2 regions of the Herbaspirillum sp. SJZ099 genome follow, and region 2 is predicted to be linked to the other one. Evidence: predicted binding sites of a transcription regulator. Region 2 holds the regulator's gene; the other holds the start of a gene.

Region 1 (14,762 bases), on a different contig from region 2:
GCGCGGGCGTCGGCGCTGCTGCTGCGCGACTGGTTGCGTTCGATCTGGGTATCCAGGCCGGTGCGCACGCGCTCGATGGTGATCTTTTGCAGCGCTTCGCGCTGGTCGACGGTGCGCTGCAGGATATCGTGCAGCGCATATTGCGCCGCCAGCTGGCTGTAGGCCGAGACGATCGAGGCGGTCAGCGCCAGGCGCGCTTCCTGCCCGCTGGCTTCGGCCGCCTTTTCGCTGGAGATGGCTTGCGCCAGCGCGGCATGGTTCTTGTTCCACAGGTCGAGTTCGTAGCCGATGTTGAGCATCGCCTTCTTCTCGTTGTACCAGTTGCCGCCATACGGCTCGGGATAGATCGTGGTGCTGGAGAACTGGTTGCGGATCACCGAGGCGTCGGCCGTGACCGTGGGCAGCAACGGCGCGCCGCGGGTCTCGGCCAGGGCGCCGGCGGCGGCGATGCGCGCCTGCGCCTGTTGCAGGTTGGGGCTGGAGGCCAGCGCTTCTTCGATCAGGGCATTGAGTTGCGGATCGCCGAATTGCCTGACCCAGTCGCTGCCGGGCCATTGGCCGGTGTTTTGCTGCTGCGGATCGGACAAGCTGCGCTGCGTGGCAAAATCGCTTGCCTGGGCGATGTGCCGGTCGCTGCCGATGCCGCTGAAACTGGCGCAACCGGACAGGCCCAGCAGGCCGATCATGGCGGCGCAAGCGGCGATCGCCCGCGGCCGGAGGGCGGGCGACATGGTGCGTTTCATAGAATTCTCCACGTTGAAAATTTTTGGCGATGCGAGTTTCTTGGGGATCTCGTATAACGGTTTTGCCCCGCCTGGCCCGGCGTTGCCGCATCGGGCGCTGGAGCAGGCGCGGCGGGGAAGTCCTGCTGCCCGCGCCGATCGACGCGAGCCCGCCGCGCATGCTGGCGAGTAAAAACTCATTTTTGTATTATACTCTGAGATACGAACAATAACTCATGTTGCGAATCCGCGTCGGAGACGGCGGATTCCTCACTGAAGCGGAAAATGAAACTGCAACCTCGCAAAGAACCTCGCCAGGCACGCTCCCGTGCGATGGTCGACACTATCCTTGATGCCATGTCGCGCGTGCTGGTCGAGCGCGGCTACGCCAAGACCAATACCAATCTCGTGGCCGAGTCGGCCGGCATCAGCGTCGGCTCGCTGTACCAGTACTTCCCCAACAAGGACGCCCTGATCTTCGCGCTGCGCGAACGCCATGTCACGCGCATGCTGGCGCTGTTCGAAGACGTGGCCGCGCACATCGACGGCGCCGGTTCGCTGCAGAGCGACTTCGAGGCGCTGATCGACGCGCTGGTCGCCGCCCACCTGGTCGAGCCCGAACTCAACCGCATCCTGGAAGAAGAGTTTCCCGCCTACAACCTGCCGGTCTCCACCGAAATCCGCCAGCGCTTCTTCGACGCCATCCGCGGCGTGCTGGAGAAGCATCGCGGCAGCATCACCACGCCCGACCTGGACGTGGCGACCTTCGTCTTGCAGCGCATGCTCAAGGCGCTGATCAACGCCGTCGTGCTGACCGGCCCCGGCGGCCTGTCCGCCGGCAGCGTGCGCCCGGAAATCCTGCCGGCCGTGATCGGCTACCTGACCGCGTCGCGCAGTTAGCACCTGTTGTTAGGGCCAGTTGTTAGAGCCTGTTGTCAGGAAAAATATTTTTCCCGGACTGGAATAATCGGGGATGGTTGGCGTATACCGAGTCAGGGTATGGCACATCGCGTAACCCAGTTAAGAACCTGTTCAACGCCTCGGCGGGAGTTGGGCAGGTTCTTTGAAAGGAAAATGACATGAGACTGCTTGCAACTTCCCTGGTAGCGCTGGCTTGCGCCACCGTTTCATTGGGCGCATCGGCGCAGGGCGCCGGCGTGAAAGCCATGGGCGGCATATTGGTAGACAGCAAGGGGATGACCGTCTACACCTTCGACAAGGACACCGCCAACAGCGGCAAGAGCGTCTGCAACGGCCCTTGCGCCAAGGCATGGCCGCCGGTGGCGCCGATGGGCACGCCGGCCGCGCCGTATTCCAGCATCACCCGCGACGACGGCAGCGCCCAGCTGGCCTATGACGGCAAGCCGCTGTACCTGTACGAAAAAGACCAGAAACCGGGCGAGCGCGCCGGCGACAACTTCAAGGACATCTGGCACGTGGTCAAGCAATAAGCCCGACCCGGGCCGTTCCCTTCCACCTCATATGTTCGGACGCAAAGCCCGGCAGGAACCGGCGCGGCAGGCCGACGAGCAACTGATGCTCGCCTGCCTGCCGCGTTTGCGCCGCTACGCCCGCGCGTTGCTGGGCGAGCGCAGCGCCGCCGACGACCTGGTGCAGGACACCCTGGAGCGCGGTTGGGAAAAGCTGGCCTCATGGCAGCGCAGCGATGACATGCGTCCCTGGCTGTTTGCCATCATGCACAACCTGTATGTGGACCAGCGCCGCCGGCCCGCGCTGGCCATGGTCGGGCTGGACGAGATGGAGCTGCCTGAATCCGGCGCGATGCCGGCCGACCACGGCCTGGCATTGGACCTGGAGGCGGCGTTGCGCCTGTTGCCCGCAGGGCAGCGCGAAACCCTGCTGCTGGTGGTGCTGGAAGATATGTCCTACGAACAGGCGGCGACGGCGCTCGGCGTCCCGGTGGGGACGGTGATGTCGCGCCTGTCGCGCGGCCGCGAGCGTTTGCGCCTGCTGATGGATGGCGGTGCGCACGGGGCCGGGCCGGCGTCGTTGAAGGTGGTGAAATGAAATCCTCGGCAATCAGCGAAAACGACCTGCAGGCCTATATCGACGGCCAGTTGCCGGCTGCGCGCCAGCGCGAGGTTGCCGACTGGCTGGAGCGCGACCCCGCGCATCAGGAAACGCTGGAGCGCGTGCACGCCTACCGGCGGCAAAACGCCGCGCTGCATGCCTTGTATGACGAGGTGCTGGACGAAGCCATCCCTGCGCGCTTAACCGGGGCGGCACGCGCCAATCCCGCCGGCGCGGCGAACTACGCCTCCTGGCTGCGTTATGCCGCGATGCTGGCATTGGTGCTGGCCGGCGGCGCCGGCGGCTGGCTGCTGCGCGATGCCGCCCAGGATGGGGCGATGCAATGGCTGCCCGGTATGCACGCCCGGCTGGCGGCGGTGGCGCCGATCACCCTGGCGCGCCAGGCGGCGGTGGCGCATAGCGTCTACAGCCCCGACCTGCGGCGTCCGGTCGAAGTCGGCGCCGACCAGGAGCAGGCGCTGGTCACCTGGCTGTCGCGCCGCATCGGCGCCAATGTGCGTGCGCCCAAGCTGGCGCCGCTGGGCTACGACCTGATCGGCGGCCGCTTGCTGCCGGGGCAGAGCGGGCCGGTGGCGCAGTTCATGTACCAGGATGCCGGCGGCCAGCGCTTGACCTTGTATGTTTCGCGCGACCAGGTGCAAAGCCGGGGAACGGGTTTCCGTTTCGCCCAGGAAGGCAAGGTCAACGTGTTTTACTGGATCGACGGCCAGTTCGGCTATGCGCTTTCGGGCGGCATTGCGCGCAATGAACTCTCGCGCATCGCCAGCTCGGTCTACGCGCAATTGGAAACGGCGCCGCCTGCGGCCGATTGAGCGATGCGCCGTCCTTACGGCTGGCGCGCCTCGTCGGCGGCGCCGTTCGCCGCTTGCGGCGCATCCTTGGGCGGCCAGAAGAATTCCCCCGGCTTTTTCAGGAAACGCTGCGACAAGGCCTTGAGCAGCTTGCCGCCCTGGCGGAAACGCACCTGCCTTGAGCGCAGCGCCACGAACAGCGCCAGCCCGAAACTCACCCACAGGTTGACCGCGCCCACCGCCAGCACGCCTGCCGCCGACAGCACGAACACCTTGACCCCGACGCCCCATTGCAGCGCCTCCATGGCGATGGCCAGGTTGGCGGCGGAAAAGGTGATGTGGCGGATGTCGATCGGCAGGCCGAGCAGGAAGCCGATGGTGCCGATCGTGCCCAGCATGATGCCGAAGTAGAAATTCCCCATCAGGCCGCCCAGGCCGGTTTCCAGATAATCCCCCAGCCGCCGCGCGCGACGCTGGCCGATGATGGCGGTCAGCCAGCGCGCCCGCACCACGCGCTGCGACATGCGGGTATAGAGCGCCTTGTTGTCGTAGTAGCCCGAGATCAGACCGGCCAGGAACAGGCAGACGCCGGCGATGGCGGCGTGGAACAGCGCCAGGCTGCCGATCGGGTTGAGGTCGTGCAGCAGGTGGGCGGCCTTGTCGGCGTCGACGAAGTGCGAGCCGGTCAGGCGGAAATACCCGGTCACCAGCAGGTAAGCCATCGGGAAGGCCAGCGTCAGGTTGCCCAGCACCGCGATGAACTGGGTGCGGAACACCTGCACGATGATGTCGACCAGGCTTTGGATGTCGATGTTGCGGCTGTCGCCGCTGCGGTGCAGGGCAGCGGCGATGCGCGAGGCGGTCATGGCCGGCTGCTTGGTGGCCACGGTGAAATGCAGCACGTGGATCAGCATGAAACCCAGCGAATAATTCAAGCTGAACAGGAAAGCCTCCACCAGCGGCGCCGCATGCAGTTCGGAAAACAGGATCTTGATCAGCGCCATGAAGCCGATGATGAAGCCGGCGCCAGCGGCCGAGCGGTACATGGCGCCGAATTCGCGGCGGTTCTCGGCGATGTAGTGCTCGCCGGTGCGGCTGGCGTTTTCGGTGATATTGCGCGCCAGCAGGTTGATGTTGCCGGCCAGCAGTCCGCGGATGGTGTACTTGCGGTTGTGCGCCTCCACCAGCTCCATCGCCAGCGCGAAGCCGGTGCGGCGTTTTTCCTGCGCATCCCCGCCGGCGTCGGGCTCGGCCAAGGCCAGCAACTGGCGCAGGCGCAACAGGTTCTGTTCCAGGCGCAGCAGGCGGTAGGTGAGCGAGACGCTGGTGCCGAGGCGCAGCGCATGCTTGCGGATCTTGTCGACCACCTCCTGGCACTGGTCCAGCAGCACCAGCACATGCCGCGCATCCTCCATCGGCGCGGTCTCGTCCTGCAGGCGGCGGCGGTAGCTTTCCATCCAGGCATGCAGCTCCACGTTTTGCATCAGGAACGGCGATTCGAAAGCCTTGACGTCGCTGTAGATGCGGATCAGCTCCGGTTCCGTGCCGATGGCGCTGATGCGGTAGGACAGCACCTGGATTGCCTGCAGCAATTCAGTCAGCGTCTTGCCCCGGTCCGGCTGGCCGGCGCCGGGCGGCAAGGCCGGCGTTGGCTCCGCCGCGGCGATGGTTTGCCACAGCGCATCCCACGTTTCGAATGGGATGGCCTGCAACCACAGGTGATCGCGTGCATCGGGGAAAACGATATCCAGGCAATCCTGCAGGTTGCGCTCATCCAGCGCCGGCGGCAGCACGCGATAGGCGAAGCGCCGACGCAGCTCATGGAAGAAGCCATCGTTGGAGAGGATGCCGGTGTCCGTGTAGAGGCTGGCCTGGCGCCGTACCGACAGCAGATGCAGGAGGTGGGTGCGCAACGCCGCCGCGTAGTGCGCGTTGTCATGCAGCAGCAGCGTGAGCGTCTGCACCCGGCCCAGCGCCGAAGCCGGATCGCCGTTGCGCCCCGGGCGCAGGCAGGCGACCAGTTCGGCGATGCCGGAGAGATCGGTGGACAGCGGGGCGGAGGCAATTTTTTCGAGGGCAGGCAGCATGAAGTCTTCGTCGGGGAAAAGGGCAAGTCTAGCGGCGAAGTTTACCGCGCCCAACCTCCCGGAAAATTAACATCTGAAAATTAAGGTAAGGACGATGCAATCGCGGTTAAGACTTCGATGGCGCTTGCCGCTAACACATGTGGTCATTGGGTAAAGAACACGCTTGCATGCTTGCCAGATCGGGGAGGAGGCATACATGCGGCGGGCAAGCTTTGCGCGATGGCACCCTGTTGCATATCAATCAAGGAGTTCTCATGGAGATGGCAACGATTGCCAGCGGGGCGGCAACCGCCTGGCTGGCCGACAAGGCGGCGCAGTCCGTCGGCGTGGATTTGACCAAGGTCGCCAAGAATGTGGCGAACGACGTGGTCGATACCGTGGGGGCGGTTCTCCGCCTGCCAGCCAATATCAATATAGGCCGCATCATCAACACCATCGCCTAGTCGCCTGGGCATGCTATGCGCAGCAGTCGGGCGCATGCGCTTGGATCGCATCCTCCGGGATGCGATTTTTTTTGCTGTGCTTGATTATTTTTCAATATTTCCTAATTGAAATACTTGGGGCGCCATGAAAAGAATTCCCTTTATTTCTTTAAAATGATTGATTGATGTAAAGAAACGGGTTTGAATGCCGTTATATGGATGACTGCCTGCCTGAAGCCGGCCGGCAGTGATCTTGTCCTCAAAAGGAGTGGTTCATGGATGTTACTCAAATTGCTTCGGTGGCAACCAACCTGGCCTCGGCGCAAACCTCCGATGCGGTCAACATGCTGGTGCTCAAGAAAGCCTTGAATACACAGGCTGCAGCCGCAATCGGGCTGCTGCAGGCACTGCCGCAGTTGTCGGCCAATCCGAATATCGGGCGGAACGTGAATACGACCGCCTGAGCAGTTGTCGTCGGGTTTGGGAAATCGCAGCCTTCGGGCTGTAATGCCGTTCAGTTAAGCGCTGAACGGCATTTTTGTTTGTGGAGGTTTGTGGAGTCCAGACTCCGTTCGCCCTGAGTAGCTGCGCAGCAGCGTATCGAAGGGCAGGCAAGGCCGCTGATGCCAGCACGCTGGCTTCGAACGGCCTTGGCGGGCCTACTCAGCCCGAACGGGTTTGTGATGTGTGCTTCAGAATTAGCCTTAACTTGCGTTCAGGTGCGGAACGCAGCGTCTCGATAGTCGGGTAAACCTTTGTCGAATTTTTTTGTTTTTATCTCAATTTTTTTCTTGCCGATCATGTAAATCTAGGGAAAGATGATTGTCGGCAAGTGTAATGAACTGAAACCAGAAGGCCATTAGAAAAAGATTACCTTCCTCGTTTTACCCACATCCGGCATTCCATCGGTCTTTCGTCCGCCTGCGATGCGACATCCAGGGCCGACGGCAGCCGCCTCCATGGCGGCACGCTTGAGAATCCGGATGGGGCCGCGCGCAGATGCCCGGGAAGCATCGGATGGCGGGCGCGAAAGGACGAGGTCGGGCCAGGGTTCGATGCACGGCGCTTCCGAAGCCTGAAGGCTGCATTTCATTGACGTTTTTGAGGGGATTCGTCATGAACGACATTCGCGTTCCTTTTCGCGTGTTGCACGCGCAATCCACACCATCGTCCACCGCATCGCCGCGTCCATTGCTGCGGCGCGCTTCGCGCCTGCTGTCGCTGGAGCAGCGCTTCATGTTCGACGCCGCGGCAGTGGCCACTGCCGCCGATGCGGCGCACAACAACGATACGCACGATGCCGCCCATGCGGCCGACACCGCGGCAGCCCACCTGGTGCGCGCAGCCGATCCCGGCGCCAATGAAGGCAAGAAGGAGGTGGTGTTCGTCGATACATCGCTGGCCAATTACCAGGCGCTGGAAGCCGGGGTGCGGGCCGGCGTGGCGATCGTCGAATTCGACGGCAGCGCCGATGGCCTGGCGCAGATCGCGCAATGGGCGCGCGGCAATACCGGCTACGACGCCATCCACATCTTCTCGCACGGCTCCGAAGGCATCCTCAATCTCGGCGCCACGGTGCTCAATGAGGCGGCGCTGGCATCCGATAGCGTCAAGGCCGGGCTGGCCGACATCGGCCGCGCCTTGAACGATGGCGGCGACCTCCTGCTGTATGGCTGCGACGTCGCCGCCGGGGACGACGGGCAATTGCTCATCAACGACATCGCGCGGCTGACCGGAGCCGACGTGGCGGCCTCCACCGACATCACCGGCGCGGCCGGCATGGGCGGCAACTGGACGCTGGAGTCGCACGTGGGGGAGATCGATGCGCGGGCGCTCGGCATCGATAGTTATGACGGCGTGATGGGGGGAGCTACTTTCGTTCCCAGCGACGTGCCCGGAGCTCCCCAGTCCAGCGTCACGAAGGTGATCGATGGCGTATCGATTACTTTTCGGGGGTATGCAGGCAATCCTAGCAACAAGCTTGCATTCACTTCGGATGGCACGCCTATCGGCGGGCTGTATGTTACGAACGCCTCGACGTTTGAAATCGTCGCACAGGCAGGTTATTCCTTCGACCTGACTTCAATCATGATCGCGGCGCCGGCAGGCGGCAGGATGGCCATTTTTGTAACCGACACCTCCGGGGTGGAACGCGCTATCACTTTCATCACGAGCGACAGCGGATACGCCACCTACACGACCCTCTCCCGTCTGGATGGCAGCAACCCGAGCCTTTCAACGATTGCCAATGACGTCATTCGGGTGAGATTTGCCGGCGACAGTTTTCCTGGGAGCAGCCTCGTATATCAAAGCATCTCCATTTCCGACATCAGGAGTTTCGTCAAGGTCACGGATAACAATATCTCCATTACGTCTACCGGCACAGGCCTCAACGGCGCCTACAAAATCGGCGACACAATCACCGCCCAATGGAACAGCACCAGCAGTGGCGACAATAACAGCGGCATTGCAGCCGCAACCTTCGATTTCAGCCAGTTCGGCGGTAGCGCCACGGTCGCCGGCACCAACGTCAATGGCATCTGGACCGCCAGCTATACGATAACGGCCGGCAATATCGACATGGTCAATCGGAATGTCTCGGTGCAGGTGACCAGTAACGTTGGCGTTTCCGCGTCGGCCACCGACAGCACCAACCTGACCGTCGACAACATCGCCCCCACCGTCACCGCCGGCCAGATTTCAATCTCCGGCGCGACCGGCGCCGGCGGCGCCTACAAGATCGGCGACACGGTCACCGTGACGTGGAACGACACCGCCTCAGGCGACAACAACAGCGATGTGATCTCCGGCGTCACGGTGGACTTCAGCCAGTTTGGCGGCTCCACCGTCTCGGCCACCAATGCCGGCGGCGTCTGGAGCGCCAGCTACACCATCGCCGCCGGATCGATCGACGCGCTCAACCGCACCGCATCGGTCACGGTCATGGACGACGCCGGCAACACCACGACCAGGGCATCGGGCGCGGTCCAGCTGGACAACATCGTGCCGACGGTCGTCATCACCAGCAGCGCCGGCAACCTCGCCGCCGGCGAAACCGCCATCATCACGTTCAACTTCAGCGAAGATCCGGGCGCATCCTTTACCTGGAACGGCAGCAGCGGCGACCTGATCGTGGTCGGCGGCACGCTCTCGGCCATCATGGGCAGCGGCCTGACGCGCACGGCAGTCTTCACGCCCACCGCCGGCGTGAACAGCGGCACGGCCACCATCACCGTCGCGGCCGGCAGCTATGCCGATGTCGTCGGCAACATCAGCGGTCCGGGCGCTTCCATTTCCTTGACCTATGACACGCTGGCGCCGGGCGCGCCGTCGGCGCCGGTCATGAGCGGCGCCTCGGACACGGGCGTCTCCAGCAGCGACGGCATTACCCGCAACACCACGCCAACCTTCACCGGCACCGCCGAAGCCGGCGCCCGGGTGACCCTTTACGACACCGACGGCGTCACGGTGCTGGGATCGGGCGTTGCTGACGGCAGCGGGAATTGGTCTATCACGACGTCGGCGCTGGGCGAGGGAACCCATGTCCTCCAGGCGATGGCCGTCGATGCCGCAGGCAACATCAGCCCGTGTTCGGCAGGATCGGTCGTCGTCATCGACACCACGCCGCCGGGCGTGGTCATCAGCAGCAACGTGTCCAGCCTCAAGGCGGGCGAGACGGCGACCATCACCTTCACCTTCAGCGAAGACCCGGGCAGCACGTTTACCGCGGGCGATATCGTGGTCAGCGGCGGCACGCTGTCGGCCATTACCGGTTCCGGGTTGACGCGCACGGCGGTCTTTACCCCCACCGCCGGCGTGAACAACGGCACGGCCAGCATCACGGTAGCGGCGGGCAGCTATACCGATGCTGCGGGCAACGGCGGCGCGGCGGGTGGTTCGCCCACGCTCACGTTCGATACGCTGGCGCCGAATGCGCCGTCGGCGCCGGTGATGAGCAGCGCCTCCGACACGGGCGTGTCCAACAGCGACGGCATCACCCGCACCACCACGCCGACTTTTACTGGTACCGCCGAAGCCGGATCGACCGTGACGCTTTACGATACTGACGGCACCACGGTGCTGGGCACTGCGGTGGCGACCGGCGGGACTTGGTCCATTACCGTCTCGGCGTTGAGCGAAGGGACGCACACCATCACGGCCCGGGCCACCGACAGCGCGGGCAACATCGGTGCGCGCTCGGCAGGAGCGGTCGTCGTCATCGATATCACGCCGCCGGGCGTGGTCATTAGCAGCAATGTATCCAGCCTCAAGGCGGGCGAGACGGCGACCATCACCTTCACCTTCAGCGAAGACCCAGGCAGCACGTTTACCGCGGGCGATATCGCGGTCAGCGGCGGCACGCTGTCGGCCATTTCCGGTTCCGGGTTGACGCGCACGGCGGTCTTCACCCCCACCGCCGGCGTGAACAACGGCACGGCCAGCATCACGGTAGCGGCGGGCAGCTATACCGATGCTGCGGGCAACGGCGGCGCGGCGGGTGGTTCGCCCACGCTCACGTTCGATACGCTGGCGCCGAACGCGCCGTCGGCGCCGGTGATGAGCAGTGCCTCCGACACGGGCGTGTCCAACAGCGACGGCATTACCAGCAACACCACGCCGACCTTTACCGGCACCGCCGAAGCCGGATCGACCGTGACGCTGTACGACAGCGACGGCGTGACCGTGCTGGGCTCGACGGTGGCAGTTGGAGGCACCTGGACGATTACCACGTCAGTGCTGGGCGAAGGCACGCACATTCTCCGCGCCTCGGCCGTCGATGCCGCAGGCAACATCAGCCCGCGTTCGGCAGGATTGGTCGTCGTCATCGACACCATGCCGCCGGGCGTGACCATCAGCAGCAATGTATCCAGCCTCAAGGCGGGCGAGACGGCGACCATCACCTTCACCTTCAGCGAAGACCCTGGCAGCAGCTTCGACCTGGGGGATGTGACGGTAACGGGCGGCACGCTGTCGGCCATTTCAGGCACCGGGCTGACGCGCACGGCGGTCTTCACGCCCACGGCAGGCGTGAACAACGGCACGGCCAGCATCACGGTGGCGGCGGGCAGCTATACCGATGCCGCGGGCAACGGTGGCGCGGCAGGGGCCGCGCCCTCGCTGACGTTCGATACGCTGGCGCCAAACGCGCCGTCGGCGCCGGTGATGAACAGCGCTTCCGACACGGGCGTGTCCAACAGCGACGGCATCACCCGCAACACCACGCCGACCTTCACCGGTACCGCCGAAGCCGGATCGACCGTGACGCTTTACGATACCGACGGCACCACGGTATTGGGCACTGCGGTGGCGACCGGCGGGACTTGGTCCATTACCGTCTCGACGTTGAGCGAGGGGGCGCATACCATCACAGCGCGCGCCACCGACAGCGCGGGCAACATCGGCGCACGCTCGGCAGGAGCGGTCGTCGTCATCGATATCACGCCGCCGGGCGTAGTCATCAGCAGCAACGTGTCCAGCCTCAAGAGCGGGGAGACGGCGACCATCACCTTTACCTTCAGCGAAGATCCGGGCAGCACGTTTACCGTGGGCGATATCGCAGTCAGCGGCGGTACCCTGTCGGCCATCAGTGGCAGCGGCCTGACGCGCACGGCGACCTTCACGCCCACCGCAGGCGTGAACAACGGCACGGCCAGCATCACCGTGACGGCGGGCAGTTATACCGACGTGGCGGGCAACGGCGGCGGCGCCGGCGCCACGCCAACATTGACGTTCAACACCTTGGTGCCGGCAGCGCAGTCGGCGCCGGTGATGGACAGCGCCTCCGACACGGGCATCTCCAGCAGCGACGGCATTACCCGCAACACCACGCCGACTTTCACCGGCACGGCGGCGGCCGGCGCCACGGTGACCCTGTATGACACAGACGGAACCACGGTGTTGGGCGTGGGTGTTGCCGACGGCAGCGGCAACTGGTCCATTACCAGCACCCCGCTTGCTGACGGCAGCCATACCCTGCATGCGACGGCGACCGACGGCTCCGGCAATGTGAGCGGCTTGTCGGCGGCAGCAGCCATCACGATCGACACCACGCCGCCAACCGTTTCCATCAGCAGCAACGTGTCCAGCCTCAAGAGCGGCGAGACGGCGACCATCACCTTTACCTTCAGCGAAGATCCGGGCAGCACGTTTACCGCGGGCGATATCGCAGTCAGCGGCGGTACCCTGTCGGCCATCAGTGGCAGCGGCCTGATGCGCACGGCGACCTTCACGCCCACCGCAGGCGTGAACAACGGCACGGCCAGCATCACCGTGACGGCGGGCAGCTATACCGACGTGGCGGGCAACGGCGGCGGCGCCGGCGCCACGCCGACATTGACGTTCAACACCTTGGTGCCGGCAGCGCCGTCGGCGCCGGTGATGGACAGCGCCTCCGATACGGGCATCTCCAGCAGCGACGGCATCACCAGCAACACCACGCCGACTTTCACCGGCACGGCCGCGGCCGGTACCACGGTGACCCTGTATGACACAGATGGAACCACGGTGTTGGGTGTGGGTATTGCCGACGGCAGCGGCAACTGGTCCATTACCAGCACCCCGCTTGCCGAAGGCAGCCATACCCTGCATGCGACGGCGACCGACGGCTCCGGCAATGTGAGCGGCTTGTCGGCAGCGGCAGCCATCACCATCGACACCACGCCGCCGACGCTGGTCATCACCAGCAACGTGTCCAGCCTCAAGATCGGCGAGACGGCGACCATCACCTTCACCTTCAGCGAGGATCCCGGCGGCACCTTCGCCCTGGGAGATATCATTACCAGCGGCGGCACACTGTCCTCCTTTTCCGGCACAGGCCTGATCCGTACGGCAATCTTCACACCGACGGCCAATACCAATGGCGGCACGGCCGACATCAGGGTGCCGGTCGGCCGCTATACCGATATGGCAGGCAATAGCGGCGGCGCGGGCGCCACACCTGTGCTGAGCTTCGACACACTGGCGCCGAACGCGCCGTCGGCGCCGGTGATGAGCAGCGCCTCCGACACGGGCGTGTCCAACAGCGACGGCATCACCCGCACCACCACGCCGACCTTTACTGGTACCGCCGAAGCCGGATCGACCGTGACGCTTTACGATACTGACGGCACCACGGTACTGGGCACTGCGGTGGCGACCGGCGGGACTTGGTCCATTACCGTCTCGACGTTGAGCGAGGGGGCGCACACCATCACGGCCCGGGCCACCGATGCCGCCGGCAACATCGGCGCCCGCTCCGCAGGGCTGGGCGTGACGATCGACACCACGCCGCCAACCGTTTCCATCAGCAGCAATATTGCCACTCTGGCGGTCGGCACTACGGCGACCATCACCTTTACCTTCAGCGAAGATCCTGGCAGCATGTTTACCGCGGGCGATATCGCGGTCAGCGGCGGCACGCTGTCGGCCATTACCGGTTCCGGGTTGACGCGCACGGCGATCTTCACGCCCACGGCCGGCGTCAGCAACGGCACCGCCAGCGTGGCCGTCACCGCCGGCAGTTATACCGATGCCGCCGGCAATAGCGGCAGCGGCGCCACTTCGCCGCTGTTGAGCGTACATACGCTGCCGCCGGATGCTCCTTCGGGGCTTACGCTGGTCGGGGGCACCGATAACATCATCAACAGCGCCACGCCCACCATCATGGGATCGGCCACGCCGGGCACCTGGGTGGAGGTGACGCTTTACGACAGCAACGGGATCACCGTGCTGGGCACCACTGCCACCGCCAGCGGCACCTGGTCGATCACGACATCGGCCCTGAGCGAGGGCGTCCATACCATCCATGCCCTGAGTACGGACGCTGCAGGCAATACCAGCAGCGTATCTGCCGGGCTGACCATCACGATCGACACCACGCCGCCGAGCGTGGTCATCAGCAGCAGCGCCTCCAACCTCAAGAGCGGGGAGACGGCGACCATCACCTTCACCTTCAGCGAAGACCCTGGCAGCAGCTTCGACCTGGGCGATGTGACGGTGACGGGCGGCACGCTGTCGGCGATTAGCGGCAGCGGCCTGACGCGTACGGCGGTTTTCACGCCTACCGATGGCGTGAATAGCGGCACGGCCAGCATCACGGTAGCGGCGGGCAGCTATACCGATGCTGCGGGCAACGGCGGCGCGGCGGGGGCCACGCCCTCGCTCACGTTCGATACGCTGGCGCCGAATGCGCCGTCGGCGCCGGTGATGAGCAGCGCCTCCGACACGGGCGTGTCCAACAGCGACGGCATCACCCGCACCACCACGCCGACTTTTACTGGTACCGCCGAAGCCGGATCGACCGTGACGCTTTACGATACTGACGGCACCACGGTGCTGGGCACTGCGGTGGCGACCGGTGGGACTTGGTCCATTACCGTCTCGGCATTGGGCGAAGGGACGCACACCATCACGGCCCGGGCCACCGACAGCGCGGGCAACATCGGCGCACGCTCGGCAGGAGCGGTCGTTGTCATCGATACCACGCCGCCGGGCGTGACCATCAGCAGCAACGTGTCCACTCTCAAGAGCGGCGAGACGGCGACCATCACCTTCACCTTCAGCGAAGATCCGGGCAGCAGCTTCGACCTGGGGGATGTGACGGTGACGGGCGGCACGCTGTCGGCGATTAGCGGCAGCGGCCTGACGCGCACGGCGACCTTCACGCCCACCGCAGGCGTCAACAATGGCACGGCCAGCATCACGGTGGTG
Region 2 (14,762 bases):
GATTCGAAAACGATTAAAGTTACCAGCCTAGTTGGAGGGCAAGCATGAACGTCAAGAAATTTATCGCCAATTCGTCTCGCGAAGCGTGGCGCCAGGTACGTGAAGCGCTCGGCCCGGATGCCGTCATCCTCTCCAATCGCAACATTCCCGACGGGGTGGAAATCCTGGCGATGGCCAATGAGGACATGACCACGCTGGTGGCTCCCGGAGCCGCGCGCGAAGCGGTGACCCGGCCCCAGGCGGCATCGCTGCAGCAGCAGTCGGGCTTGCCGCCGGCGCCGCCATCCAGGCGCCCGGCCTTGCTGTCCTCGCCGCTGGCGCAGCAGCCGCCGCGGGCGCCGCGCGCCGAATCCGGGCCGTTGCTGGACCAGCAGCCGATCGGCCTGATCGCTCCCAGACCGGCCGAGCCAGCCGCGCCTGCCGACGCCCGTGTCTGGCGCAGCCGCAGCAGCGACCAGCGCCGTGCGCGCGATGCGGAGCAGCAAGGCGGGCAGGAGCAGGCCCCGCGCTCCTCGCTACCTGAATTCGACGGCAAGGATTATGATGAGATCCTGTCGGAAGTGATGAGCGAGATCCGTTCCATGCGCGGCGTGCTGGAAACGCAACTGGCGGAGATTTCCTGGGGCGGCACGCAAAAGCGCGAGCCCCTGAAGGCCCTGGTCATGAAGGAAATGCTGGCGGCCGGTTTCAGCGCCAGCCTGTCGCGCCTGATCACCGAAAACCTGCCCAACAACTCCAAGTCGCAGGACATCATGTTCTGGGTCAAGTCGGTGCTGGCGCGCAACCTCAATACGCTGGCCAGCGAAAGCGAATTGCTGGAAAACGGCGGCGTGTTCGCCATGGTCGGGCCGACCGGCGTGGGCAAGACCACGACGACCGCGAAACTGGCGGCGCGTTGCGTGATGCGCCATGGCTCCGGCAAGCTGGCGCTGATCACGACCGACGGCTACCGTATCGGCGGCTACGAGCAACTGCGCATCTACGGCAAGATCCTGGGAGTGATGGTGCACTCGGTCAAGGATGAAACCGACCTGCGCATTGCGCTGGAAGAACTCAAGGGCAAGCATACCGTGCTTATCGATACCGCCGGCGTGGGCCAGCGCGACCAGATGGTGGCCGAGCAGGAGGCGATGCTGGCCGGCGCCGGCGTCGACATCAAGCGCTTGCTGTGCCTGAACGCCACCGCCACCGGGGGCACCCTCAACGAGGTGGTGCATGCCTACTCGGGCTCGGGCCTGGCCGGCTGCATCGTCACCAAACTGGACGAGGCGGCCACCATCGGCAATGTGCTCGACGTGGTGATCCGCCACAAGCTCAACCTGCACTATGTGGCCAACGGCCAGCGGGTGCCGGAAGACCTGCATGTGGCCAACAAGCTCTACCTGGCCGACCGCGCCTTCAAGCAAAAGCGCGAAACCGCGCCGTTCGAATTCCAGGAGGGCGAGTTGCCGGTGGTGGTGGGGCCGACCGCGCTTTCCATGAATGACAAAGGCTTGCGAGAGGTGACCTTTGGCTAGTTACGACATCGACCAGGCGGCAGGACTGCGCCGGATGCTGGAGCGTCCGGTGCCGCGCCTGTTTACCTTTTTGTCGGTACTGGGCGAGGAAGAGAAGAGCGCGATGCTGATCAACCTGGCGGCATCGCTGAGCCAGGCCGGCCATCAGGTGCTGCTGGTTGACGGCGGCGTTGCGTCATCGGGCTTGCTGACGCGCATCGGCCTGCGCCACGATGTCGCCACGCTGCAGGAAGTCGCCCGCATGGAGCGGCCCTTGCATGAAGCGGTGCGCCTGCTTCCTGAGGGTTTTTCGATGGCCCGCATCGCGCGCCGCGCGGTGCCCGCGGCCGGCCATCCGCAAGCGGGCCGGCTGGTCTCGATCTTCGATACGCTCATTGAGCAGGCCGAAATCACGCTGGTCAACGGCGTATTGGCGGAGGATGACTCGTTTCCGGTATCGACCATGGAAATGGGGGAGATCGTCATCCAGCTCTCCACCAGCGCATCGTCGATCAAGGCCGCCTATGTGCTTTTGAAGAGCTTGACCGACAGGATCGGGCGCCGTCCGTTCAGCCTCATCATCAACGATGCGACCGAAGCGGAAGCGCAGACCGTCTATGCCAACATGGCGCAGGCGGCCAGTCGTTACCTGGCGGCGCAATTGAATTTCCTCGGATCGGTTCCGGCTGACGATCATATCCGGCGCGCCTGCGGGCAAGGCAGGGCGGTGATGGACGTGTTCCCGTTCGCGGGCGCGTCGATCGCCTTCCATCGCTTGGCCAAGCAACTGGCAGGGCAGGATGCGGCAAAAAGCGCTTACGGCATGGCAACCGACGGTGCAAGTCTCGGAGTGTGACGTGCATGTATAACGTCAAGGGAAAAACAGGCAAGAACGATTTGCTGGAGCTGCATGCGCCGCTGGTCAAGAAGCTGGCGCATCAGCTCAAGGCGAAGTTGCCCCCTAGCGTCGAGGTGGACGACCTGATCCAGGCCGGCATGATAGGCCTGCTGGACGCGGTCAACCGTTATGAGGAAACGCACGGCGCACAGTTCGAGACCTATGCCGTGCAGCGCATCCGCGGCGCCATGCTGGACGAGTTGCGCAGCAGCGACTGGCTGCCGCGCAGCATCCGCCAGAACGCGCGCAAGGTGGAAGATGCGATGCAGGCGCTGCTGCAGAAACTGGGGCGCCAACCGCAAGAGAACGAAGTGGCGCAGCACATGAAGCTCAGCCTGGCCGAATATCAGGCCATGCTCACCGATTGCGGCGGCCACCAGTTGATCTACTATGAAGACTTCCACGATGACGACAGCGGCCATGAGCATTTCCTCGATCGCTACCAATCGGCCGAAACCGACAATCCGCTGCAGAACCTGATCAACGGGGGCTTTCGCGAGGCCGTGGTCGAGTCGATCCGGGCCTTGCCGGAGCGCGAGCAAATCCTGATGGGTTTGTATTACGAGCAGGAGATGAACCTCAAGGAAATTGGCGCCGTCATGGGCGTGTCCGAATCGCGCGTATGCCAGCTGCACAGCCAGGCGATATCGCGCATGCGTTCCTACCTGCGCGAGCATGCCTGGTCCGGGGTGGCCTGAATCCCGCTGCTGATGCGCCCCATGGCGTGGTCAGGGCACGGCAATCACAGAAAAACGGCATGTACTACCGTAACGCCGCTTAGTTAAGGCAAACTCTCTCGCGCAATCATCAAGAGTCCGTTCGGGCTGAGTAGGCCCGCCAGGGCCGTATCGAAGCCAGCATGCCGGCGTCAGCGGGTCTTGCCTGCCCTTCGATACGCTGCTACGCAGCTACTCAGGGCGAACGGAGTCTGAACTCCACAAACAAAAATGCCGTTCAGCGCTTAACTGAACGGCATTACGGTATGCACCGGGCTTTTTTATATGGCTTGCGCCGATTCCCGGTCGAGGAACCTGCGGTCGGATTTACACCACGCCAAGGCGGCGGCCGACCGATTTGATGCTGCTTTGGCCATCCGGGCCATAGAAGTTGCCCGCGTTGGACTTGCCTTGCAGGATGGTCAGCGCGCTTTGGTTGATCGACAGTTTCTTGCCGATCAGGAGGCCGTTGACGCGGTTCAGTTCCTTGGCGTCTTGCGCCAGGTCGAACAGGGCAGCCCAGATTTCCTTGTCGTCATCCGAACCTTGTTCATTCATCCACTGTTGCATGCCGCTTTCATCGTCGGCATAGCCAAGGCTGGCCAGGAGCTGGTGGCGCTGGCCGGCGAGGGTGGTCATTTCGGCAACGATGGTGGCCTTTTCGCCGATGAGGTCGGTCATGCCTTCGGACGCGGTCTCGGAGAGCAATGCTTGCTCCTGGCGCAGTTTTTCAACCAGCCGGGCCAGCGCCGTTTTTTCCTGTGTCAGGCTGTGTGCCGGGTTGCTCATGGTCTGTGATGGTTCGTGCGAATCCGGGTTAGGCCTTGCGCGCGTTGATCAGCGTCTGGACGGTATCGAACAGGCCGCTGGCGACCTTGTCCGGGTCGACCTGGAAAGTGCCGTTGGCGATGGCCGCCTTGATTTCCGCGACCTTCTTGGCATCGAAGCTGCCGTTGGCCTTGGTTTCCAGCGACTGGTAAGTGGCCGACAGGCGCACGTTGTCCGAGGCGGCGGCCGTCGAGGCTGCGCTGTTGCCGGTTTGCGCGCCCGGACGCGGCTGGGCCTGGGTTTGCTCGGTGGTGCGTCCGGAGGTGGATTTCAGGGCGTCATTAACATTCACGGCAGTATTCCTTGTAGGGTGAGGGTGCTTCGCACCGCCTGTCGCTTTGATTATCGGCTATTTTTCCGCAAACTTTAACAACTGGCGCCGCAATTTGAACCCTGTCGCCATCTTTCCTGGCATCCGTTCGATGCGGGTTCCTGGAAGAAACATATTGCCCTGTATTAATAGTTGATTTCCAGAATGCCGCCTGCCTTGGCAATGCCGCTGACCACCTGTCCGGCCGCTGTCCGCGCTTGCGCCATTTGCCCCTCGGAGGCGTTGGACAGGGCGCGCGCCTCGGTTGAGATCTGGAAGCCGGGACCATTGGAGACGACGCGTACCGGCTGGCCTTGCTGCACCACGCGCTGGTTGCGCACGGTATCCATGCGCAGGGGAGTGCCGGCGCGCACCGACATGGAGGCGACTCGCCCGACGGCCTGGGATTCGTCGGTAATGATGCCGTTAGGCAATCCCGACAAATCGCCGCGCATGCGCGTGACGTCGGCGGCGCTGATGGTTTGTCCCTGGACCAGCGGCACGGCCGCCACCAGGTAATCCGATACCACCCGGACGTTGGCGCGCACATAAACAGTCCACGGGGAGGGCGCCACGCATTTGATACCGATGGTGGTCCTGCCCCACAGGCGCGCGCCATTCGGCATGAAGGCTTGCGGTTCGATGCAGGCGTTCAGGTTCAGGCGGGGATCCACCGGATCGACATCGACGGTGACGCTGCCCGGCAAGCCGGAGGTCTGCGTCTTGAGGAATTGCTCGGCGACCTGCTGCAGCGCCGGCAAGTCCTGGCGCTGGGGGGCATTCGGGTCTGCTTGGGCGAACGCGCCTTGGAAGCCGCAAGCCAGCAGGGCGAGGACGGCCGCGGCATGGCGCAATACGCGGGAAGGCTGTTTCATTTTGTGCAACTCGCCCCGGACGGGGCATTGGCGAATCTTGGCAGCAATGTTACTTCGCGCGCGCGAGGTCAAAAGCAGGAACAAGGGAGGCTTTTCTCTGCTTATCGCCCATTAAACTTCCGGGGGCAACCGTATGATCGAGCTTATGTAATTCCATCATCGGCGCAGTCCGCGATAACTTGAGCGGCGCCGGCATTCCAGGAGGGCCAGATGGTCTCAAAGCTCGACGACTATTTCCGCTTCAACGAACTGGCGCTGAACCTGCGGGCCCAGCGCCAGCAGGTGCTGGCATCCAATATCGCCAACGCCGATACCCCGAATTACAAGGCGCGCGACGTCAATTTCGCCGATGCGCTCAAGAATGCGCTGGACAATAAATCGACCGCGTTGCCTCCGCTGCGGTTGGCGCGTACCGCTGCGGCGCACGTCGCCGGCGAGGCAGCCGGTTCGGGCGAGGGCAGCATTGGCGGTTCGCCGCTGCTGTACCGCACCGCGACCCAGGGCAGCGTCGACGGCAATACCGTCGACATGGACGTCGAGCGCAATGAGTTCGTCGACAACGGCATTCGTTACGAAGCCGGCGTCACCGCAGTCAACGGCCAGATCAAGGCCATGATTAACGCCATCCAACCGGGTTGATAAGCCATGTCCCTCTCTAATATCTTCAATGTTGCCGGCTCGGCCATGAGCGCCCAGGCGCAGCGCCTGAATGCCGTGGCGAGCAATATCGCCAACGCCGACAGCGCCACCAGCCCCGACGGCACGCCCTACAAAGCCAAGCAGGTGGTGTTCCAGGCGATCCCGGTCGGCGACGTCAAGGACAGCGGCGTGAAGGTCGCGGCAGTGGTCGAAGACCAGGCGCCGCCCAAGCTGGTCTACGATCCCAAGCACCCGATGGCCGACGCCAACGGCTACGTGGCGATGCCCAATGTCAATCCGGTCGAGGAAATGGTCAACATGATCTCCGCCTCGCGCTCTTACCAGACCAACGTGGAAACGATGAACACCGCCAAGTCCATGCTGGTTAAAACCCTCACCATCGGCCAATAGGACTCTAGCCCATGACCACCGTATCTTCCGACCTGCTGACGGCCATGAACGGCACCGGCGGCACGAGTTCCTCCAGCGGCTCGGGCGGCCTCAACGACAATAGCGCAGATGCGATCCAGAACCGCTTCCTGACGCTCTTGATCGCGCAGATGAAGAACCAGGATCCCAGCAACCCGATGGACAACTCGCAGCTGACCACGCAAATGGCGCAACTGTCGACCGTCTCGGGCATCAGCCAGCTCAATACCACGCTGTCGACCCTGATGGGCAACCTGAGCTCCTCGCAGGCGCTGCAGTCGGCCAACATGATCGGCCACAGCGTGCTGGCGCCGGGCAACAGCATCCAACTGACCTCGGACACAACCAAGGCCGAGGACGGCACCGAAACCACGACGCAAAAGGCGGTGTTCGGCGTGCAGCTGGATTCGACGGCGTCTTCGGTCATCGTCACCGTCAAGGATTCCACCGGCGCCGTGGTGCGCACGATGGACCTGGGGCCGCAGGCGGCTGGCACGATGCCGGTGATCTGGGATGGCACCAACGACGTCGGCAGCAAGGCCGCGGACGGCAATTACACCTTTACCGTGACGGCCGCCAACAACGGCGTCGGCGTGAATGCGACCGCGCTCGCATTCGGCACCGTCGCCAGCGTGACCACGGCCGCCGATGGCAGCATCAAGCTCAACGTCTCGAACATCGGCACCATCAAGCCGACCGACGTCGTGCAAATTCTTTAATCGTCATTACCGACAGGGAGCAACAAATGGGTTTTCAACAAGGTTTGAGCGGACTGAACGGCGCGGCAAAGAGCCTGGATGTCATCGGTAATAACGTGGCCAACGCCAGCACCGTCGGCTTCAAGGAAGCGCAGGCGCAGTTCGCCGACATGTACGCCAATTCGATGAACCGTTCCGGCAATTCGCCGGTAGGTATCGGTGTGATGGTGGCCAATGTGGCCCAGGCGTTTACTCAGGGCAATATCTCCACGACGAACAATCCGCTGGACATCGCCATCAATGGCGACGGATTTTTCCAACTGGCATCCAGCCCGGACAGCAAGGCGCCGATGTATGGCCGCAATGGCCAGTTTGAACTGGACAAGAACGGCTACATCATCAATCCAAGCATGAATGGGGCTTACCTGATGGGGTATGCCGCAGGCGTGTCCGGCGGCGACCCGGTCGCGCTGAAGATCGATACCTCGGCAATGCCGGCCACGGCTACCACCAAAGTCAGCACCAAGGTGAACCTGGATTCGCGCCAGAGTGTGCCGACCGTGACCCCTTTCGATCCGGCCCAGCCGAATTCGTACAATAACTCGACCGGTGTGACGATGTACGACAGCCTCGGCAATCCGTACAGCGTGCAGACTTACTATGTGAAGAATGCGACCACAGGCACCCCGCCGACCACCACCTGGGATATTTACGCGACCATCGATGGCACAACCGTGACCAACGGCGCAACGCCGCCGGCTCCCTTGGCCATCGGCACGATGACCTTCGACTCTACCGGCGCGATGACCGCGACCACCGGCATGACGCTGGACATGACCAATTACACCAAGGCTGGCGGTACCTTCCCGGGAACCATCGCTTTGTCGTACACCGGTTCGACCCAGACCGGTTCGGCTTTCGTCAACCTGGCGCAAAGCCAGGATGGCATGATGCCGGGTACGCTCTCGAGCTTCTCGATCGCCAAGGATGGCAGCATCATCGGCTCCTACAGCAACCAGCAAACCAAGACTCTGGGGCAGGTGGTCCTGGTGAATTTTGCCAACCCGAACGGCTTGCAGCCGATCGGCAACAACCTGTACCAGGCGACTGCAGAAGCCGGCTCCCCGCTGGTCGGTACGCCTACGAGCGGCAGCTTCGGCACGTTGCAATCGCGCGCGGTGGAAGACTCCAACGTCGACCTGACCGCCGAACTGGTCAACATGATCGTGGCCCAGCGCGTCTACCAGGCCAACTCGCAAACCATCAAGGTGCAGGATACCGTCTTGCAGACCCTGGTCAGCATGCGCTGATCGGGTGATGGGCGCGCCTTCCGGGGCGCATATGCTTCACAGCCGCCGGCCGCGCCGGCGGCCGGTTTCAATCAGCGGCAGAGCCAGGCTTTGCCGCGCAGAGGGGTTCTATGGATCGTCTGGTCTACACAGCGATGTCGGGCGCCAAGCACACGCTCGAGCAACAGGCCACCGCCAGCAACAACCTGGCCAATGCCACCACCACGGGTTTTCGCGCCCAGCTCAATACGTTCCGTTCGGCGCCGGTGGTGGGCGACGGCTTGCCCACGCGCGCCTTCGTGGTGGACTCCACGGCGGGCAACGATTTCTCGCAAGGCCCGATCCAGGACACCGGTCGCGCGCTCGACGTAGCGGTGCAGGGCCGCGGCTGGATCGCCGTGCAAACGGCCGATGGCGGCGAGGCCTATACCCGCAACGGCAGCTTCAAGACCACTGAGAACGGTATCCTGCAGACCCAGTCCGGACAGCCTGTGCTGGGCGACGGCGGCCCGATCACCATCCCGCCCGATGTGACGGTGGCGATCGCTGCCGACGGCACCGTGTCCACCATCCCGACCGACGGCATTCCGAATGCGGTCAACATCCTGGGCCGCATCAAGCTGGTCAATCCTGACGACAAGAACCTCAAGCGCGGCGACGACGGCATGTTCCGCACCATCAACGGCGGCGCCGCCCAGCCCGATGCCAATGTGCGGCTGGCCAGCGGCGCGCTGGAAGGCAGCAATGTGAACGTGGTGGAGGCGATGGTCAATATGATCAACCTCTCGCGCCAGTTCGAGATGAACATGAAGATGATCCAGACCGCCGAAAGCGATGCGACCAAGGCGACCCAGATCCTGTCCTTGACCTGACTATCCTGATTGCCTCGGTGTAATCGCCGATTACCGGAGAAATAAATGATTCGTTCCCTTTGGATTTCCAAGACTGGCCTGGATGCGCAGCAGACGCAGCTGGACGTGATTTCGAACAACCTGGCCAACGTCAGCACCAACGGTTTCAAGCGTTCGCGCGCCGTGTTCGAAGACCTGCTGTACCAGACCGTGCGCCAGCCCGGCGCGCAATCGTCGCAACAGACCCAGCTGCCGTCGGGTTTGCAGATCGGTACCGGCGTGCGTCCGGTGGCGACCGAGCGCATCTTCACGCAGGGCAACGTCAACCAGACCAACAACGACAAGGACCTGGCCATCCAGGGCGCGGGTTTCTTCCAGATTCTGCTGCCGGACGGCACCACCGCCTATACCCGCGACGGCTCCTTCCAGACCGACAACCAGGGCCAGCTGGTGACCTCCAGCGGCTACACATTGCAGCCGCCGATCACCATTCCCCTCAATACCACCAAGCTGTCGGTCGGCCGCGACGGCACCGTCTCGATCATGCAGGCCGGTTCGACTGCCAGCACGCAGATCGGCACCATCCAGGTGGCGACCTTCATCAACCCGGCCGGCCTGGAAAGCCGCGGCGAGAACCTGTATGTGGAAACCTCCGCATCGGGCACGCCCAACCCCAATACGCCGGGCACCAATGGCGCCGGCGCGCTGTGGCAAGGCTATGTGGAAACCTCGAACGTCAACGTGGTGGAAGAACTGGTCAACATGATCCAGACCCAGCGTGCCTATGAAATCAACAGCAAGGCGATCACCACCTCGGATCAGATGCTGGCCAAGATTTCGCAGTTGTAATCGTCACGCAGTTGAATGGGGAGTTAGCAGTTTGAAGAAGGAAGAGGCAAATATGAATCGCTTGCTGAAGTTCGCCGCCGTAGTGGGCACATTGGCCGTCGCCGGCTGCAACACCGTGCCCGAATCGATCGTCAAGGGGCCGATGACGGCGCGCCCCCAGCCAGCGTCGTATGCGCCAGCCACGTCCGGCGCGATCTTCCAGTCGGCAGTCTATCGGCCGTTGCTGGAAGACCGCCGTGCGCGCCTGGTGGGCGATACGCTGACCATTGTGATCAATGAAAGAACCAGCGCAGGCAAGACCGCCGGCAGTTCGGCCAGCAAGACCGGCACGGTCGCATCGCCGGCGCCGACCATCTTCGGCACCACCATCAAGGAACTGTCGGCCAGCGGCACCTCTTCCAACAAGTTTGAAGACAAGGGGGCAGTCAGCTCCAGCAATACCTTTACCGGCACCATCGGCGTGACCGTCACGGAGGTGCTCCCTAACGGCAACCTGGTGGTGAGCGGGGAAAAGCAGGTGGCCCTCGACAAGGGGGTGGAATACGTACGCTTTTCGGGCACCGTGAGTCCGGACAATATCCAGACCGGCAATACCGTTTCCTCGACCGTGGTGTCCGACGCCAAGGTCGAATACCGCACCAATACCCGCGTCGACATGGCGGAGTTCATGTCGTCGCTGGGACGTTTCTTCTTTAGCGTGTCTCCTTTCTGATGTGGGGTTTTGTCATGTTCGTGGAAAGGTTTTCCGCTGTTAACCTGGTTCGCAAGGGGCTGTTGGCCGTTGCGGCGGGGCTGTGCGTGGCCGCAGCCATGCCGGCGCATGCCGAGCGCCTCAAGGATCTCGCCAGCATCCAGGGCGTGCGCCAGAACCAGCTGGTCGGCTACGGTCTCGTGGTCGGCCTTGACGGTAGCGGCGACCAGACCACCCAGACCCCGTTTACCGTCCAAAGCGTGATCAGCATGCTGCAGCAGCTGGGCGTGAACGTGCCGACCGGCACCAGCAACAACATGCAGTTGAAGAACGTGGCGGCGGCAATGGTGACGGCGACCTTGCCGGCCTTTGCGCAGCCGGGCCAACTGATCGACGTCACGGTTTCTTCCATCGGCAACGCCAAGAGCATCCGCGGCGGCACGTTGCTGATGGCACCCCTGAAAGGCGCCGACGGCCAGATCTACGCAATCGCCCAGGGCAACGTCGTGGTCGGCGGTGCGGGCGCCTCGGCCGCGGGCAGCAGTACCACCATCAACCATCTGAGCGCCGGGCGCATCTCGGGCGGGGCCACCGTGGAGCGCGCGGTTCCCAGCGCGCTGGGCGGCGGGGACGTGGTCATGCTGGAGCTCAACGACAACGACTTTTCCACCGCCAGCCGCGTGGTGGATGCGCTCAACAAGCGTTTCGGTTCGGATACCGCGGTGGCGCAGGACGGACGGGTGATCCGCGTGCGCGCGCCGATTTCCAGCGGTGACCGCGTGGCCTTCCTGGGCGCGCTGGAAAACATCGATGTGACGCCCGGCAAGCTGTCGGCCAAGGTCATCCTGAACGCCCGCACCGGCTCGGTGGTGATGAACCAGAGCGTGATGCTGGAGACTTGCGCAGTGTCGCACGGCAACCTGTCGGTGGTGATCCAGGCCGACAATGCGGTGAGCCAGCCCAACGCTTTTGCCGGCGGGCAGACCGCAGGCGTCCAGAACGCGCAGATATCGATCAACAAGGAGCCCGGCAAGGTCATGCTGCTCAAGGGCGGCGCTTCGTTGGCCGATGTGGTCAAGGCGCTCAACGCCATCGGAGCGACGCCGCAGGATCTGCTGGCGATCTTGCAAGCCATGAAGGCGGCCGGTTCGCTGCGCGCCGAGCTTGAAGTGATTTGATCGCCGGGACGGCGCTGATGCAACAAGGCAGCAAGGACGAAGCCGCACTCGGCTTTGCCAACAGATAACTGATCGCCAATCAAGGTACTTCATGCTCAACAAGATCAACCCATCCAATCCGACCGACAATCTGGCTGTCGATGCGAATGGGCTGAACAGCCTGCGCGAGGCGGCGCGGCAGAATGGAAATTCGCCGGAGGCGATCAAGGGCGCGGCCAAGCAGTTCGAGGCGCTGTTCCTGAACATGATGATGAAAAGCATGCGCGACGCCACGCCGCAGAATGGCCCGTTCGATAACGAACAGACCAAGATGTTCACCTCCATGCTGGATCAGCAGATGAGCCAGAACCTGGCGCAGCGCGGCATCGGCCTGGCCGATGTGCTCACGCGCCAGCTGTCGGCCGCATTGCCGAAGAAGTTGCCGGATGCGCAAGACCTGGAGCAACAGCAACTGGACGACGGTTTGCCGATGAACATCCCGCTGGCCAAGGACATGAGCGAGGCCGACCGTGCCAGGTTCGTCCAGAGCTTTGCCAGCCAACAAGCCGCCGATGGCGCCGACCGCGACGGGCAGGGGCGCAACAAGCGCCGTTCCAACAAGCCCGCCCACGTCGAGGCCTTCCAGAGCCGCCTGCAGGCAGATGCCGAAATAGCCAGCCGCATGACCGGCATTCCGGCCAAGTTCATGCTGGCCCAGGCGGCGCTGGAAACCGGCTGGGGCAAAAAGGAAATCATCTCCCGCGACGGGCGCTCGGCGCACAACCTGTTCGGCATCAAGGCCACCGGCAATTGGAAGGGCAAGGTTGTCGAAGCGACCACGATCGAATACATCAACGGCAAGCCGCAAAAGCGCGTGGAAAAATTTCGTGCTTACGATTCGTATGCCGACGCTTTCCGCGACTACGCCAATTTGCTGCGCAGTAACCCGCGTTACGAGAAGGTGCTCGCCAGTGCGCAAGACGCGCACGGATTCGCCTATGGCCTGCAACGCGCAGGTTACGCGACCGATCCGCACTATGCCGAGAAGCTCTCCCGCATCATCCGCCAATCCTTGTCGGCATAAGAACCGGCTCATACGCTTATCGGGAGTGGTTCGATGGCCCGATGGCATGGTGAATACAGGTTTTTAGCACGCGTACAATGCCGATCGGGTGCCGTCCGGCAACAAAAACGGACGGCCCGATCTAAAGTTTTTGTAAAGCGTGCCGTAGACTTGGTTATTCCGTTAAAGAAGATCCAGCATGGCAACCAATATCTTTAGCATCGGTCAGAGCGCGTTGCAGGCAGCGATGGCGGCGCAAGCCACGACCAGCCACAACATCTCGAATGCGACCACCCCCGGCTACAACCGCCAGGTTGTCGTGCAAAGCACGGCCGGCGGCATCAACTATGGTTATGGCTTTGTCGGGCAGGGTACCCAGGTTGCCGAGATCAAGCGCGTCTATAACGATTTCCTGGTCAAGCAGCAGCTGGCATCGCAGACCACGGCCAGTTCGCTGGACTCCTACTATTCGCAGATCTCCCAGCTCGACAACTTGCTGGCCGACAGTGACGCCGGCTTGTCGCCCGCGCTGCAGGATTTCTTCAAGGCTGTCCAGAACCTGGCCTCCAATCCGAATACCGATGCCTCGCGCCAATCCGTGCTGTCGATGGCTTCCACCCTGGTGGCGCGCTTCCAGAGCCTGAACGACCAGATGGCGCAAAGCCGCACCAGCGTCAATAACCAGATCACTTCGACTGTGAGCACGGTCAACTCGTATGCAGCCCAGCTGTCCGAGCTCAACAAGGCCATCGTCAAGGCGCAAGGCGCCGGCGGCGGCCAGGCGCCGAACGACCTGCTGGACCAGCGCGACCAGGTGATCGCCGAGATCAACAAGTATGTCAAGGTCAGCATCGTGCCGCAGGACAGCGGCGCGGTCAGCGTGTTCATCGGTTCCGGCCAGCCGCTGGTGATGGGCGACCAGGTGACCACGCTGGTGGCCACGCCTTCGGTGGATGACGTCTCGCGCCTGCAGATCGGCTATCCGGTGGCCGGCGGTAAAACCGCCATCATTCCCGACAGTTTCTTCTACGACGGCGGCAGCCTGGGCGGTTTGCTCAAATACCGCACGGAAACGCTCGACCCGGCGCAGAATTCCCTGGGCCGCATCGCCACCATCCTCGGTTCCACCTTCAACGACCAGCAAAAGCTGGGCCTGGACCAGAACGGCGTGGCCGGCACCGACTTTTTCAACATCGCCAAGCCGGCGGTGTCGGGCAAGTCGACCAATAGCGCCACCGCGTCCATGACGGCGACCATTACCAACGCCTCGGCGCTGACGACCAGCGACTACACGCTGTCTTATGACGGCACCAACTACACCGTCACCCGCTTGTCCGACAATACCCAGACCGTGATCAACCCGGCTGCCGTGCCGGCGCCGGTGGTGGATGGAGTGTCATATTCCGGGGTGACCATGGCCGCTGGCGACAGCTTCAGGATCAAGCCCACCGTCGATGGCGCCGCGCAACTGTCGCTGGCGCTGAACAATACCCAATTGATCGCGGCTGCGGCGCCCATCGTCACCGGCGGCAATGCCGCCAGCAGCGTAGGCCTGACGACGGCCGGCAATACCGGCAGCGGCGTCACATCCAACACGGCGCTGGATACCTCGGTGTTCGTGCAAGGCTCGACACTGGGTTTTGCCGTCACTACCGGTGGCGGCGGTCAACTGCAACTTACCGGCACTTGGGCGGGGGTGACTCCCGCGCCATCCATCATCGTCACCGCCCCCGACGGCACATCGTCCACGGTAGCGGCGGGTACGGCATTCGATTATGTCCCGGGCTCGACCCTGAGCAGCGGCGGGGTCAGTTTCACGCTGTCGGGCACGCCGGCTACCGGCGACAATTTCAATTTCGCGCCGGTGGCGGGCAACAAGGGAACGGCCTCCATCAGCGCCGGCTCGGTCGACTCCAGTTATCTGGCATCGCCGCTGACCGCGCCGGTGAAGATGACCTATTCGACCACCGCGC

The links. Region 2 encodes FliA, which starts transcription of late flagellar genes. Its sites were predicted from a motif close to CTAAAGTTTNNNNNNNNNNNGCCGNTA; they were not measured.
Region 1: FB597_RS03845 (YjfB family protein) is a predicted target of FliA. The motif match lies at 6,262-6,288, and genes of this name have one in related genera.

Annotation. Positions count from the first base shown of each region.
Region 1 is NZ_VIUO01000001.1:893,914-908,675, forward strand. Features, by position in the region: gene FB597_RS03810 (efflux transporter outer membrane subunit) at 1-743, opposite strand, end outside; gene FB597_RS03815 (TetR/AcrR family transcriptional regulator) at 1,008-1,622, shown strand; gene FB597_RS03820 (hypothetical protein) at 1,802-2,173, shown strand; gene FB597_RS03825 (RNA polymerase sigma factor) at 2,205-2,750, shown strand; gene FB597_RS03830 (anti-sigma factor) at 2,747-3,586, shown strand; gene FB597_RS03835 (site-specific recombinase) at 3,601-5,652, opposite strand; gene FB597_RS03840 (hypothetical protein) at 5,907-6,095, shown strand; gene FB597_RS03845 (YjfB family protein) at 6,350-6,538, shown strand; gene FB597_RS03850 (Ig-like domain-containing protein) at 7,191-14,762, shown strand, end outside.
Region 2 is NZ_VIUO01000006.1:203,168-217,929, reverse strand. Features, by position in the region: gene flhA (flagellar biosynthesis protein FlhA) at 1-48, shown strand, start outside; gene flhF (flagellar biosynthesis protein FlhF) at 45-1,517, shown strand; gene FB597_RS14760 (MinD/ParA family protein) at 1,552-2,352, shown strand; gene FB597_RS14755 (RNA polymerase sigma factor FliA) at 2,358-3,092, shown strand; gene FB597_RS14750 (flagella synthesis protein FlgN) at 3,438-3,899, opposite strand; gene flgM (flagellar biosynthesis anti-sigma factor FlgM) at 3,928-4,230, opposite strand; gene flgA (flagellar basal body P-ring formation chaperone FlgA) at 4,395-5,123, opposite strand; gene flgB (flagellar basal body rod protein FlgB) at 5,334-5,762, shown strand; gene flgC (flagellar basal body rod protein FlgC) at 5,769-6,173, shown strand; gene FB597_RS14725 (flagellar hook assembly protein FlgD) at 6,185-6,910, shown strand; gene flgE (flagellar hook protein FlgE) at 6,937-8,199, shown strand; gene flgF (flagellar basal-body rod protein FlgF) at 8,310-9,050, shown strand; gene flgG (flagellar basal-body rod protein FlgG) at 9,096-9,878, shown strand; gene FB597_RS14705 (flagellar basal body L-ring protein FlgH) at 9,931-10,590, shown strand; gene FB597_RS14700 (flagellar basal body P-ring protein FlgI) at 10,689-11,747, shown strand; gene flgJ (flagellar assembly peptidoglycan hydrolase FlgJ) at 11,839-12,810, shown strand; gene flgK (flagellar hook-associated protein FlgK) at 12,989-14,762, shown strand, end outside.